DNA from 2 places in the Priestia sp. YIM B13491 genome. Region 2 is predicted to be linked to the other one. Evidence: predicted binding sites of a transcription regulator. Region 2 holds the regulator's gene; the other holds the start of a gene.

Region 1 (5,747 bases), on a different contig from region 2:
GCTGTGGTTTCTAAAAATTATCCCCTCCTTCATGAAAAAACAGGGTATAGCGAACAGAATCCTGAAGAATGGGTGCAGCAGACGGCTAGTGCTTTAAATGAATTAATTGCTAACGCTAATATAAAACCCGAAGATATAGAAGGAATTAGTTATTCTGGACAAATGCATGGCCTTGTGCTGCTGGATGAAAACTATAACCTATTACGTAACGCTATTTTGTGGAATGACACAAGAACAACAGAACAATGTCATCACCTCTATAAAGTGATTGGAGAAAAACGTCTTTTAGAAATAACAAAAAACCAGGCTTTAGAAGGATTTACTCTTCCTAAGTTATTGTGGGTAAAAGAGTATGAAACGGATATATTTGAAAAAACAGCTGTATTTATGCTGCCCAAAGACTATTTGCGTTTTAAGATGACTGGCTTTATTCATAGTGAATATTCAGATGCTGCCGGTACATTATTATTAAACATCAGCAAGAAAAAATGGGATAGTGAGCTTTGCCAATTAGTAGGAGTCAATATTAACCTGTGTCCGCCACTAGTCGAATCTAGTGAATGCATAGGCAATATTAGTGAATTATTCTCTCAAAAAACGGGGTTAGCTACTTCAACAAAAGTATTTGCAGGTGGAGCTGATAATGCTTGCGGAGCAATTGGCGCCGGCATTTTATCGCCAGGGGAAACACTATGTAGCATTGGGACATCGGGTGTTGTTCTTTCTTATGAGGAACGAAGCGATAGAGACTTTAATGGAAAAGTCCATTATTTTAATCATGGAAAAGAAAATGCCTTTTATACGATGGGCGTTACGCTATCTGCGGGTCACAGTTTAAGCTGGTTTAAGGAAAATTTCGCAGAAAACGACACGTTTGAAGAATTGTTGGCTGACCTAAAAAATGTACCAATCGGATCAAACGGCCTTTTATTTACCCCTTACTTAGTTGGGGAACGTACACCGCATGCAGATGCTACGATTCGGGGAAGTTTTATAGGAATGGACGCTTCTCATAAAAAGAGAGACTTTACGCGAGCAGTTATTGAAGGTATTACGTTTTCATTAAGTGAATCAATTGAAATCTTTCGAGAAAGCGGAAAGGAAATTACGTCTATTGTATCAATTGGGGGAGGAGCAAAAAATGATCATTGGCTTCAAATTCAAGCAGACGTTTTTAATGCAAAAATCGTAAAGTTGTCTACTGAACAAGGCCCAGCGTTAGGAGCAGCCATGCTAGCAGCTTATGGCTGTGGCTGGTATAACTCATTGGAAGAGTGTGCAAACGTATTTATCACCTCTTCGAAAACATATTATCCTAACGTAGAACATGTACAAGTCTATAAACAGCTTTATGAATTATATAAAGAAGTCTACCTTCAAACAAACGACTTAAGTAAAAAGCTAGGCGAATTTAAAAGGAAGTAATAGGTTGCAAAATATGCAACCTTACTTTAAAAAGGAGCTTCATATGAAAGTAGCTTGTATCAATTAATTATGGTTGTATATCGATATACCTGACACAAAAGGAAGTATAGAAAATGCTGTAGTAAGATTTGATTCACTAGAAAAATACGTACATTGGAGGGGAGGATAAGAGCAGTTAGTCGAATAGACGACGAAAATTTCTTTTGTGTTCCAAAAATTTGAAAACGCATTCAAATAAATGCGAACTCAGTTAGAAATAGAACTTCTACTGTTACTCTTAACTAACTGCTTTTAACAACGCATGAAACAAAATCGAAACTCATTATATATTTTTTCTATTACTTTAGTTGCCGCTATCGGAGGGTTACTGTTTGGATATGATACAGCTGTAATATCTGGAGCTGAAGAATCATTAAAGGTGTATCTTATTGACAGCTTAGGGTTAGGATCTTTAGCACACGGTGTTACTGTATCAAGTGCTTTAATAGGATGTATTATTGGAGGATTGGTATCTGGTTATTTTGCGACGAAACTAGGACGCAAACAATCACTTATACTAGCAGCTATTCTTTTTATAGTCTCAGCGTTGGGCGCTTCTTACCCTGAGTTTTTATTTTTCACAAAAGGGGAACCGACACTCTCTTTGTTACTAGCTTTTAACTTCTACCGCATTATAGGTGGGATTGGTGTTGGCTTAGCATCAGCCATTTGTCCCATCTATATAGGAGAAATTGCACCGGCAGATATTCGCGGCAGATTGGTATCATTCAATCAATTTATGATTATTTTTGGAATGTTAGTCGTTTACTTCGTGAATTGGGGTATTGCAAATGGGGAAACCTTAGAATGGATTAATGATGTAGGTTGGAGATACATGTTTGCTTCAGGAGCTATTCCAGCTTTACTCTTTGCATCACTCTTGTTTTTAGTTCCTGAAACGCCTCGCTACTTAGCTATACAGAATCAAGATCAAAAAGCTTTAGCCATACTAACTAAAATTAATGGATCTTCAGAAGCAAAATCAATTTTAGAAGATATTAAACAAACAATTTCTACCAATGTTTCGTCTGGAAAATTATTGGCATATGGAAAATTAGTTATCGTTGTAGGTATACTGCTTTCTGTATTTCAACAGTTTGTAGGAATCAATGTAGCTCTATATTATGCTCCGCGTATTTTTGAAAGCATGGGAGCAGCTAAAGGTTCTTCTATGCTGCAAACCATTATTATGGGATTAGTAAACGTTATTTTTACAGTAATTGCAATTTTGACGGTTGATCGTTTGGGAAGAAAACCTTTATTAATAACAGGATCTATCGGAATGGCCATTGGAATGTTCGGTGTAGCAAGCATGGCTTTTGCAAACATCATTGGTATAGGGACGCTTGTATTTATCATTATTTATACAGCTTCCTTTATGATGTCATGGGGACCAATTTGTTGGGTGCTCATTTCAGAGATTTTTCCTAATAAAATTAGAGGTCGTGCTGTAGCTATTGCCGTAGCTGCTCAGTGGGCGGCTAACTATTTTATTTCCTCTACATATCCCGTGATGATGGAATATAGCGGAGGATTAACATATGGTTTTTACGGTTTAATGAGTATACTTTCTGCTTTGTTTGTCTGGAAATTTGTTCCTGAAACAAAAGGTAAAACTCTCGAACAAATGGAAAATATGTGGAGAAAAAAAGTAGGGGCTTCAAAGAGTAAGAAGGCCATATAACCATTGAGCTTTTACTTAGAGAATAGATGAATATAAAAATTTCAAAAACACCTAAACTATCTTTAGGTGTTTTTAATATGTAATCTTTATGAAGAAAGTGAATAGCTTTTTTAAAAAATGTTGCTATAGTGATAAGTCTCTTTGAAAATAGAAATATAGTTTTCTTTATGAGGAGTGTTTCATCGTAAATATAAATAACGGTGCAATGAATTTACAAAAAATCTGGGGGCATCCACTATATACGGAATATCCTAAAGAATTAAAGTAGATCATGCTTCATGGGTTCCCACTTATCAAAATCAGAAAATGATTGATTGGACGTTTCAGCAGGTCAAACAAGCAAATCAGTAAGTGTTAAAGCTCAATACTTCATCTAATACTTATGAAAAAACTCTTCCAGTTAATAAAAACTGGAAGAGTTTTTTGCTTTTATTAGGCTAGTCACAAGGCAATGCTGACCCTCCTCTTTCACACCACATTTAACCAAATATGTGACGAAATTATGGTAAAGCCATTTAAACTAGATAAAAATCGCTTCAAGTGTGATAAATATCACACCCTTTAACAACGCAACATGATAATTTTTTAGGAGTAAGCAATATGTCATGACAAACTTCAATATGTTAGGAGGTTTTTAGCCTTTTGATCTGTTGAGATGCTTCTCTAATATGAACGTTTATATACCATTATTATGTACAGAGATTTAGAGGAAGGGAGCCTGAACTTAGGTGAGAAAGCAAAAATCAATGCATATTAGCAAGTTAATCATTCTCTCCGTATTCATCACAATTTTTTTAGCAGGCTGTGATAGTCGTTATTTGATTTTAAACCCGCAGGGGGCGGTGGCTCAAAAAGAATACCAGTTAATTATTTTTTCGATAATTTTATGCACAATTGTTGTTATTCCTGTTTTAGGTCTGCTTGTGTATATCGTTTTACGCTACCGTGATAAGCCTGGAAACAAGGCTCCGTATCGGCCAGACTGGGACGATAGCAAGCGTCTTGAATTTATTTGGTGGGGCATCCCCATTATTATTATTGGTATTTTAGGTTTCGCTACGGCCAGAACAACGTATGACTTAGTAGATCCGCCGCAAAAAGATGTAAAGCCGCTAACGATTGAAGTAACGTCTCTTGACTGGAAATGGTTATTTCAATATCCGGATCAAGATATTGCGACAGTGAACTATGTCAACATTCCAAAAGATGTGCCCGTTCAATTCGTGCTAACGTCAGATGCACCTATGAATTCTTTTTGGGTACCGGAGCTGGGAGGACAATTATATACCATGCCGGGAATGGCAATGGGGCTTTGGCTGCAAGCTGATCACAAGGGAGAATATTTTGGTTCGGGTGCGAATTTTACGGGTGAAGGATTCGCTCATATGAATTTTAAAGTTAAATCTACATCGACAAAAGAATTTAATCAGTGGGTAAAGCAAGTGAAAGAAACATCACCAGCTTTAACAAAAGCTGATTATAACAGTCTTGCCAAACAAGGTCTTTCTCTAGAAAAATCGTATTCTACCATTCCTAAAGGCTTATTTCAAGAAACTGTAATTAAAAACGGTGGTCAATATTATAGTCAGCATCACCATATGAAAAATGAAGACATGAAGACTATGAATGTGGCTTCTGAAGAACAAGTACATGCACAGCACGAGCACCAGGAAGGAGGAAACTAAGTTGTTAGACAAATTAAAAGATTTTTCATCTCATTTTTTTGTGACAGGAGAACCGATGATTTATGGAGCAGATGTTGCCATTTTGTTAACACTAGCCGGTATTATTTTTGTTCTTACGTATCTTAAAAAGTGGAAGTGGCTATGGCGTGAGTGGCTTACAACGGTCGATCATAAAAAAATTGGAATTATGTATATGCTTTCTTCATTATTAATGCTGTTTCGAGGCGGAGTAGATGCACTATTAATGCGTATTCAACTAGCATTCCCTCAGTGGCATTTTCTAGATTCTAATCATTACAACGAAATTTTTACTACGCACGGAACTATTATGATTCTATTTATGGCAATGCCGCTTATGTTTGCGTTCTTTAACATTGTTGTGCCGCTTCAAATTGGAGCAAGAGATGTCGCCTATCCTTTTTTAAACGCGGTAAGCTTTTGGCTATTTTTCTTTGGCGCCATGCTTTTTAATTTGTCGTTTGTCATCGGCGGCTCGCCAGATGCAGGATGGTTGAGTTATCCGCCGCTTTCTGGCATGCAGTTCAGTCCTGGACCAGGTCAAGATTTTTATATTTGGGGTATTCAAATATCAGGTATTGGCAGCTTGGCTTCTGGAATTAATTTTATTATGACTATTTTAAAAATGCGTGCACCGGGCATGAAACTTATGCATATGCCGCTATTCACGTGGTCCGTTCTAGCAAGCTGTATTATTATCATTTTCGCGTTTCCTGTATTAACCGTAACGCTTGCTTTATTGTTTATTGACCGCTTCTTTGACGGACACTTATTTACTATGACCGGCGGAGGAAATCCAATGATGTACATTAACTTAATTTGGATGTGGGGACATCCTGAAGTGTATATCGTTGTACTTCCTGCATTCGGCATTTTTTCTGAAATCGTTGCAACGT
Region 2 (5,747 bases):
TCCACAACGCGAAGCAAAAAGGTGAAGAAATTCTTCCACAAACGCTTGCTGCTAGCTTTCAAGCGAGTGTTATTGATGTGTTAGTAACTAAAACCGTTAAAGCTGCAAAGGAATATAACGTTAAGCAAGTGTTAGTAGCAGGAGGAGTTGCTGCTAATAAAGGACTTAGAGCAGCGCTAGAAGAGGCATTTGCACCATTATCAAACATTGCACTTATTATCCCGCCGCTATCTCTATGCACGGATAATGCTGCAATGATTGGAGCAGCAGCAAGTGTACGATTTGCTCAAGGAAAACGCTCAGATATGTCATTAAACGCAAACCCCGGTTTAGACTTGGAAGAGTAAGAGACGAATGAGATTTAGTTCTCATTCGTCTTTTTTTGTGGATAAAAATAATTTATCAACAATATTCAATAAATTTAGAATTAACTGTGGATAATTATGTGGAAAAGTCCGTGCACTCAGTACACGGACCTGTTATCAACAAGTTTTAATTATGAAAATCAGACAGATATCCACTATTTATTCACAGAGTGGATAAAGCTTGTTCTAAAGCGCACGAACAAGTAAATAGGATGAATAAATACGAAAAAATATAGACTATTCTTCTAGAAGAAGCTGTAATTCTTCCCACTCTTCCATTAATGTGGATAACTGTGAAGCAATTTTTTCGTTTTCACCGTTTAATCTTGATACTTCTTCGTGGTTTTGATAAATTTCAGGGTCACAAAGAAGTTCTTCATTCTCCGCTTGTGCGGCTTCTAATTTGTTTACTTCAGTTTCAATTTCTTCAATGCGGCGCGTTCGCTGCCTCATCAATTTCTTTTGTTCTTTATCTTGTTTATAGGACTGTTTATCTACTTTTACCGTGCGTTCTTCGTTTGCTTTTATATTTTCTAATTCTTTGATTTCCTCTATTTCTGCTTTCTTTTCTACATAATAGTCATAATCTCCAAGAAATTCTTCTACCCCTTCAGGAGATAGCTCTGCTATTTTGTTTGCAATACGATTAATAAAATAACGGTCATGTGAAACAAATAATAGAGTCCCTGGGTAATCAATTAACGCATTCTCGAGTACTTGTTTACTATCTAAATCAAGATGGTTAGTAGGTTCATCTAAAATTAAGAAATTAGCTTTTTGAAGCATAAGCTTCGCAAGAGCCAAACGTGCTTTTTCACCACCGCTAAGCGTCGAAACGATTTTCAGTACATCATCACCTGAAAACAGAAAATTTCCAAGCGCTGTACGAATTTCTTTTTCAGGTTTGGATGGGTAGTCATCCCAAAGCTCATTTAAAACGGTTTTATTAGACGTTAAATTAGCTTGCTCTTGGTCGTAATAACCAACCATTACGTTTGAGCCAAAAGAAATGGTTCCAGTCTTGAAGCTTAGTTTATCCACAATACCTTTTAATAACGTAGATTTCCCAACTCCATTAGGGCCAACCAACGCAAGGCTTTCACCTTTTTTAATCCGAAGGTTTGCGTCTTGGACGACGTATTTGTTTTCATCATATCCGATAGACACGTTTTCGAGATTTAAGACTTCATTTCCGCTTTGACGCTCAATTTCAAACGAAAAACTAGCCGATTTTTCGCCGTCGTTAGGTCGATTTATTAACTCCATTCGATCGAGCTGCTTACGTCTGCTTTGCGCACGTTTTGTAGTCGATGCGCGGGCGATGTTTCGCTGAATAAAATCATTTAGTTTTGCGACTTCATCTTGCTGTTTTTCGTACTGACGCAACTCTTTTTCATATCGCTCTGCTTTTTGTACAAGGTATTTAGAGTAGTTGCCCGTGTACTTGACCGTTGTTTTTTGTGTGACTTCATACACTTGATTTACGACCTTATCAAGGAAGTAACGATCGTGTGAAACAATTAAAATAGCTCCTTCATACCCTTGCAGAAACTGTTCCAGCCATGCTAAAGTTTCAATATCTAAGTGGTTGGTAGGCTCATCCAGAATAAGCAAGTCTGGCTTTGTTAAAAGCAGTTTTGCAAGAGCCAAGCGCGTTTTTTGTCCACCGCTCAAGGAGGAAATAGGGGTGCTATAGTCAAAGTTTGAGAAACGGAAACCATGAAGAATAGATCGTGTATCCGCTTCATATTGATAGCCGCCTAAATCTTTGAACGTTACTTGAAGCTGATCGTACTCTTTGGTTAGTTTTTCGTATTGAACTGAATCATTAAAAATGTCTGGATCGCCCATCTTCGTTTCAAGCGTACGTAATTCTTTTTCCATCTTCTTTAACGGAGCAAAGACCGTCATCATTTCTTCCCATATGGAGAGTGTTGACTCAAGAACTGTATCTTGTCCCATATAATCAATGGAAACACCTTTAGGTTTAATAATTTCTCCGCTGTCATAAGAAAGCTGCTCAGCAATAATTTTTAATAAAGTTGATTTACCAGCACCGTTTCGTCCCACTAGGGCAATGCGGTCTTTTGATTGTACTTCTAACTTTATATTCGATAAAATGGGTTCTGCCCCATAGTATTTTGTAATACCGTTCAATTGTAGAATAATCATTTTTTCACCTCTAGTAGTATATCCATAGTGTATTTTAACATATTTTCAACTACAAGTTCTTCCTACAAGCGTTTGTAATTTGTAGAGAGACAAGGACAAATGATGAAGCGAATGTTTTGATTCATGAAATAAAATGATTTTACCTGCACATTTTATACAGGATACTATGTTAAAATAAGAGATAAGTGCATCTCTGAACTTATATATGATGGATGTAGAAAACCCGTCATGACTAACAAACGGATCCTTTGAAGAGCTAATTACTTCGTTCTAGCTACCGACTTTAAGTAGTGCTGGATAGACAAAAGCCGTCGGGGTGCGAAGCGGAGTATATATAAAACAAGAGAAAAGAGAGAGAATTGGAAGCGCTACCTCAAAGCGGTTGATGCTTTGTGAAAGGTAATGCAATATGACTTGAAAATGTTAGTAATGACATACATGAACTGAGGGGGTACAACGTGAACACTGAACAATTAAAAATACCACAAGCAACGGCTAAACGATTGCCGCTTTATTATCGTTTTTTAAAAAACTTGCATGCTTCTGGTAAACAGCGTGTTTCGTCAGCGGAGTTAAGTGAGGCAGTGAAAGTTGATTCTGCTACTATTCGCCGGGATTTTTCTTACTTTGGAGCATTAGGGAAAAAGGGATACGGCTACAATGTGAATTATTTACTTACATTTTTCCGTAAAACGTTAGACCAAGATGAAGTAACGAAAGTAGCACTTATTGGCGTAGGGAATCTGGGAACGGCCTTTTTAAATTATAATTTTATTAAAAATAATAACACCAAAATTGAGTGCGCTTTTGATGTGATAGAAGATAAAGTCGGTACAAAAGTAGGCGACGTGCCGGTTTATCACCTTGACCAATTGGAAGATTATATGAGTGATGACATCTCAGTGGCGATTTTAACCGTTCCTGCCACTGTGGCTCAGCAAATTACCGATCGTTTAGTGAATTGCGGAATTAAAGGGATTCTAAACTTCACTCCTGCACGCTTAAACGTACCGGATGAGATTCGACTGCATCATATTGATCTGGCTGTAGAATTACAGTCGCTTGTCTACTTTTTGAAAAATTATCCTGTTGAATAAGATGGACTGTGTTACGATTTCCTTAAGTCTAAATTAATAAGGAGAGTGGGAATATGGGGATTGGAGCAGGCAGTTGGATTATTATTGCGATTGTAGCACTGCTTATTTTTGGACCGAAACGGTTACCGGAGCTAGGAAGATCAGTTGGGCAAACGCTTAGAGAGTTTAAGCATGCCGCTAGCGGTGCCTCAGAAGATCGTGAAAAAGATAAACAGCGTCAAGTAGATGACAAAGAGTAAAAGGGTGATCATAGTATGACCGAACAAGAAATGTCAATATATGATCATATAGGAGAGCTGCGAAAACGCATTTTAATTGTTTTATTTTTCTTTGTCATTGCCACAATTGGCGGTTTTTTTATAGCGGATAAGGTCATTGTCTATTTACAGCATGCTGATGAGGCAAAAAATTTAACGATGAATGCATTTAGGCTAACAGATCCAGTTAAGATTTATATGCAGTTTGCTGTTATTATCGGCTGTGTACTTGCAGCTCCTGTTGCACTGTATCAACTTTGGGCATTTATTAGTCCTGGTTTATATGAAAAAGAGCGTAAGGTAACGCTTGGATATATTCCTGTTTCCATTTTTCTCTTTATCGGCGGTGTCTCTTTTTCTTATTTTGTGTTGTTTCCATTTGTCGTCGATTTTATGACGCGCGTTTCTGATGAGCTGAATGTAAACCAAGTGATTGGCATTAATGAATACTTTTCTTTTTTAATGCAGCTTACACTGCCTTTTGGGCTGTTGTTTCAGCTTCCTGTTGTCGTCATGTTTTTGACGCGATTAGGAATTATCACGCCTATGTTTTTATCTCAAATTCGAAAGTATGCCTATTTCGTACTGCTAGTTATTGCCGCACTTATTACACCACCGGAATTGCTCTCGCACATGATGGTGACAGTGCCGCTCTTAATTTTGTATGAAATCAGCATCATTATTTCCCGCATTTCGTATCGCAAAGTGTTAAAGGCAAGGGCAGAGCAAGAAAGAGAAGATGTTAGTATGTAAAAAAACCACTGAAACAGTGGTTTTTTTATTTAGATGAATCATCTTGATTTTTATAGTGCTGCTGCAACTTTTTAATTTTATAGTGCAAGATAAAAATGCGAACCGCAAATCTGAAATCGAATGCGGCTACGAGTGCAAATAAGATCGTAGGGAAGTTCCACACGGTTTCCTGAGCATTTTGAATAGCCAGGTAGGTGAATAAAATCCCCATAATAATATAAATAAACCCTCGTGTTAAAGGGATATTCTTCATAAAAACATGCCTCCAAAAATAAACTGCATTTGTTCTGCTTGCTTTTGCATTTCTATAATTTTATCTGCAAAAATAGTTTGAGATAAAATAACGATTGTATTCATCAACACGTGAGCAATAATGGGTACAATAATTAGTCTTGTTCTTGCATAAAGGAATGCAAATACAAATCCCATGGCTGTATACACGAGCAAATGTTTAAAATCCCAGTGTACGGCAGCGAAAATAAGGGAACTAATAAATGCAGAGATAAAGAAATTATATCGTTTGTGAAGAGAACCGAAAATAATCTTTCGAAAAATAATCTCTTCTAGAATTGGTCCAATAACAGACGTAACGACAATGAGGAACGGCGTTGCTTTAACAAGATTAACAATATTTTGTGTGTTTTCAGATACTTGGGTAATGCCAAGAGCGTGCTCAATCATACCTGCTACAGCTTGACCAGCCATAGCCAGGAACACCCCAAGGACTGACCAGACCACAGTTACCGTTGATCCGGCATGTTCTATACGCATGGACATGTCACGGCGCAGCAGCAGTAAGACAATAAGTAAACCAAGGATAAAGCTGATGATGGTCCAATAAGTCAAAAGCATGACATTCGCTGTTCGAACTGGATATTGCTCAAACATTCCTGTTAATTTTAACAGCGGTATACCAACAACTCCTGAAAACTGCATAAGGATGTAGGTGAGGATAACATACCAATAACGTTTTTCCAATCTTCTATACTCCTTTAAAAGGTTTTTATGTATATATGTCGAAGAAGTACTGTAAAGTTAGTAATTTCTTCTTGCTCGTATTGTAACATACATATTATTGAACAGAGAAAAGAATGCTTTATTTC

What was found. The regulator Rex, encoded in region 2, represses fermentation and respiration genes when NADH is low (regulators of the CRP and FNR family bind a similar motif). The targets are predictions, from matches to a motif close to TTGTGAAATATTTCACAA.
Region 1: ACFX4E_RS15155 (cytochrome c oxidase subunit II) is a predicted target of Rex. The motif match lies at 3,689-3,706, and genes of this name have one in related genera.

The regions. Positions count from the first base shown of each region.
Region 1 is NZ_JBHZOR010000004.1:28,120-33,866, forward strand. It holds gene xylB (xylulokinase) at 1-1,425, shown strand, start outside; gene xylE (D-xylose transporter XylE) at 1,727-3,148, shown strand; gene ACFX4E_RS15155 (cytochrome c oxidase subunit II) at 3,895-4,833, shown strand; gene qoxB (cytochrome aa3 quinol oxidase subunit I) at 4,835-5,747, shown strand, end outside.
Region 2 is NZ_JBHZOR010000024.1:10,481-16,227, reverse strand. It holds gene tsaD (tRNA (adenosine(37)-N6)-threonylcarbamoyltransferase complex transferase subunit TsaD) at 1-347, shown strand, start outside; gene abc-f (ribosomal protection-like ABC-F family protein) at 603-2,537, opposite strand; gene ACFX4E_RS27815 (redox-sensing transcriptional repressor Rex) at 2,996-3,634, shown strand; gene tatA (twin-arginine translocase TatA/TatE family subunit) at 3,688-3,873, shown strand; gene tatC (twin-arginine translocase subunit TatC) at 3,889-4,644, shown strand; gene ACFX4E_RS27800 (YdiK family protein) at 4,670-4,897, opposite strand; gene ACFX4E_RS27795 (CPBP family intramembrane glutamic endopeptidase) at 4,894-5,622, opposite strand.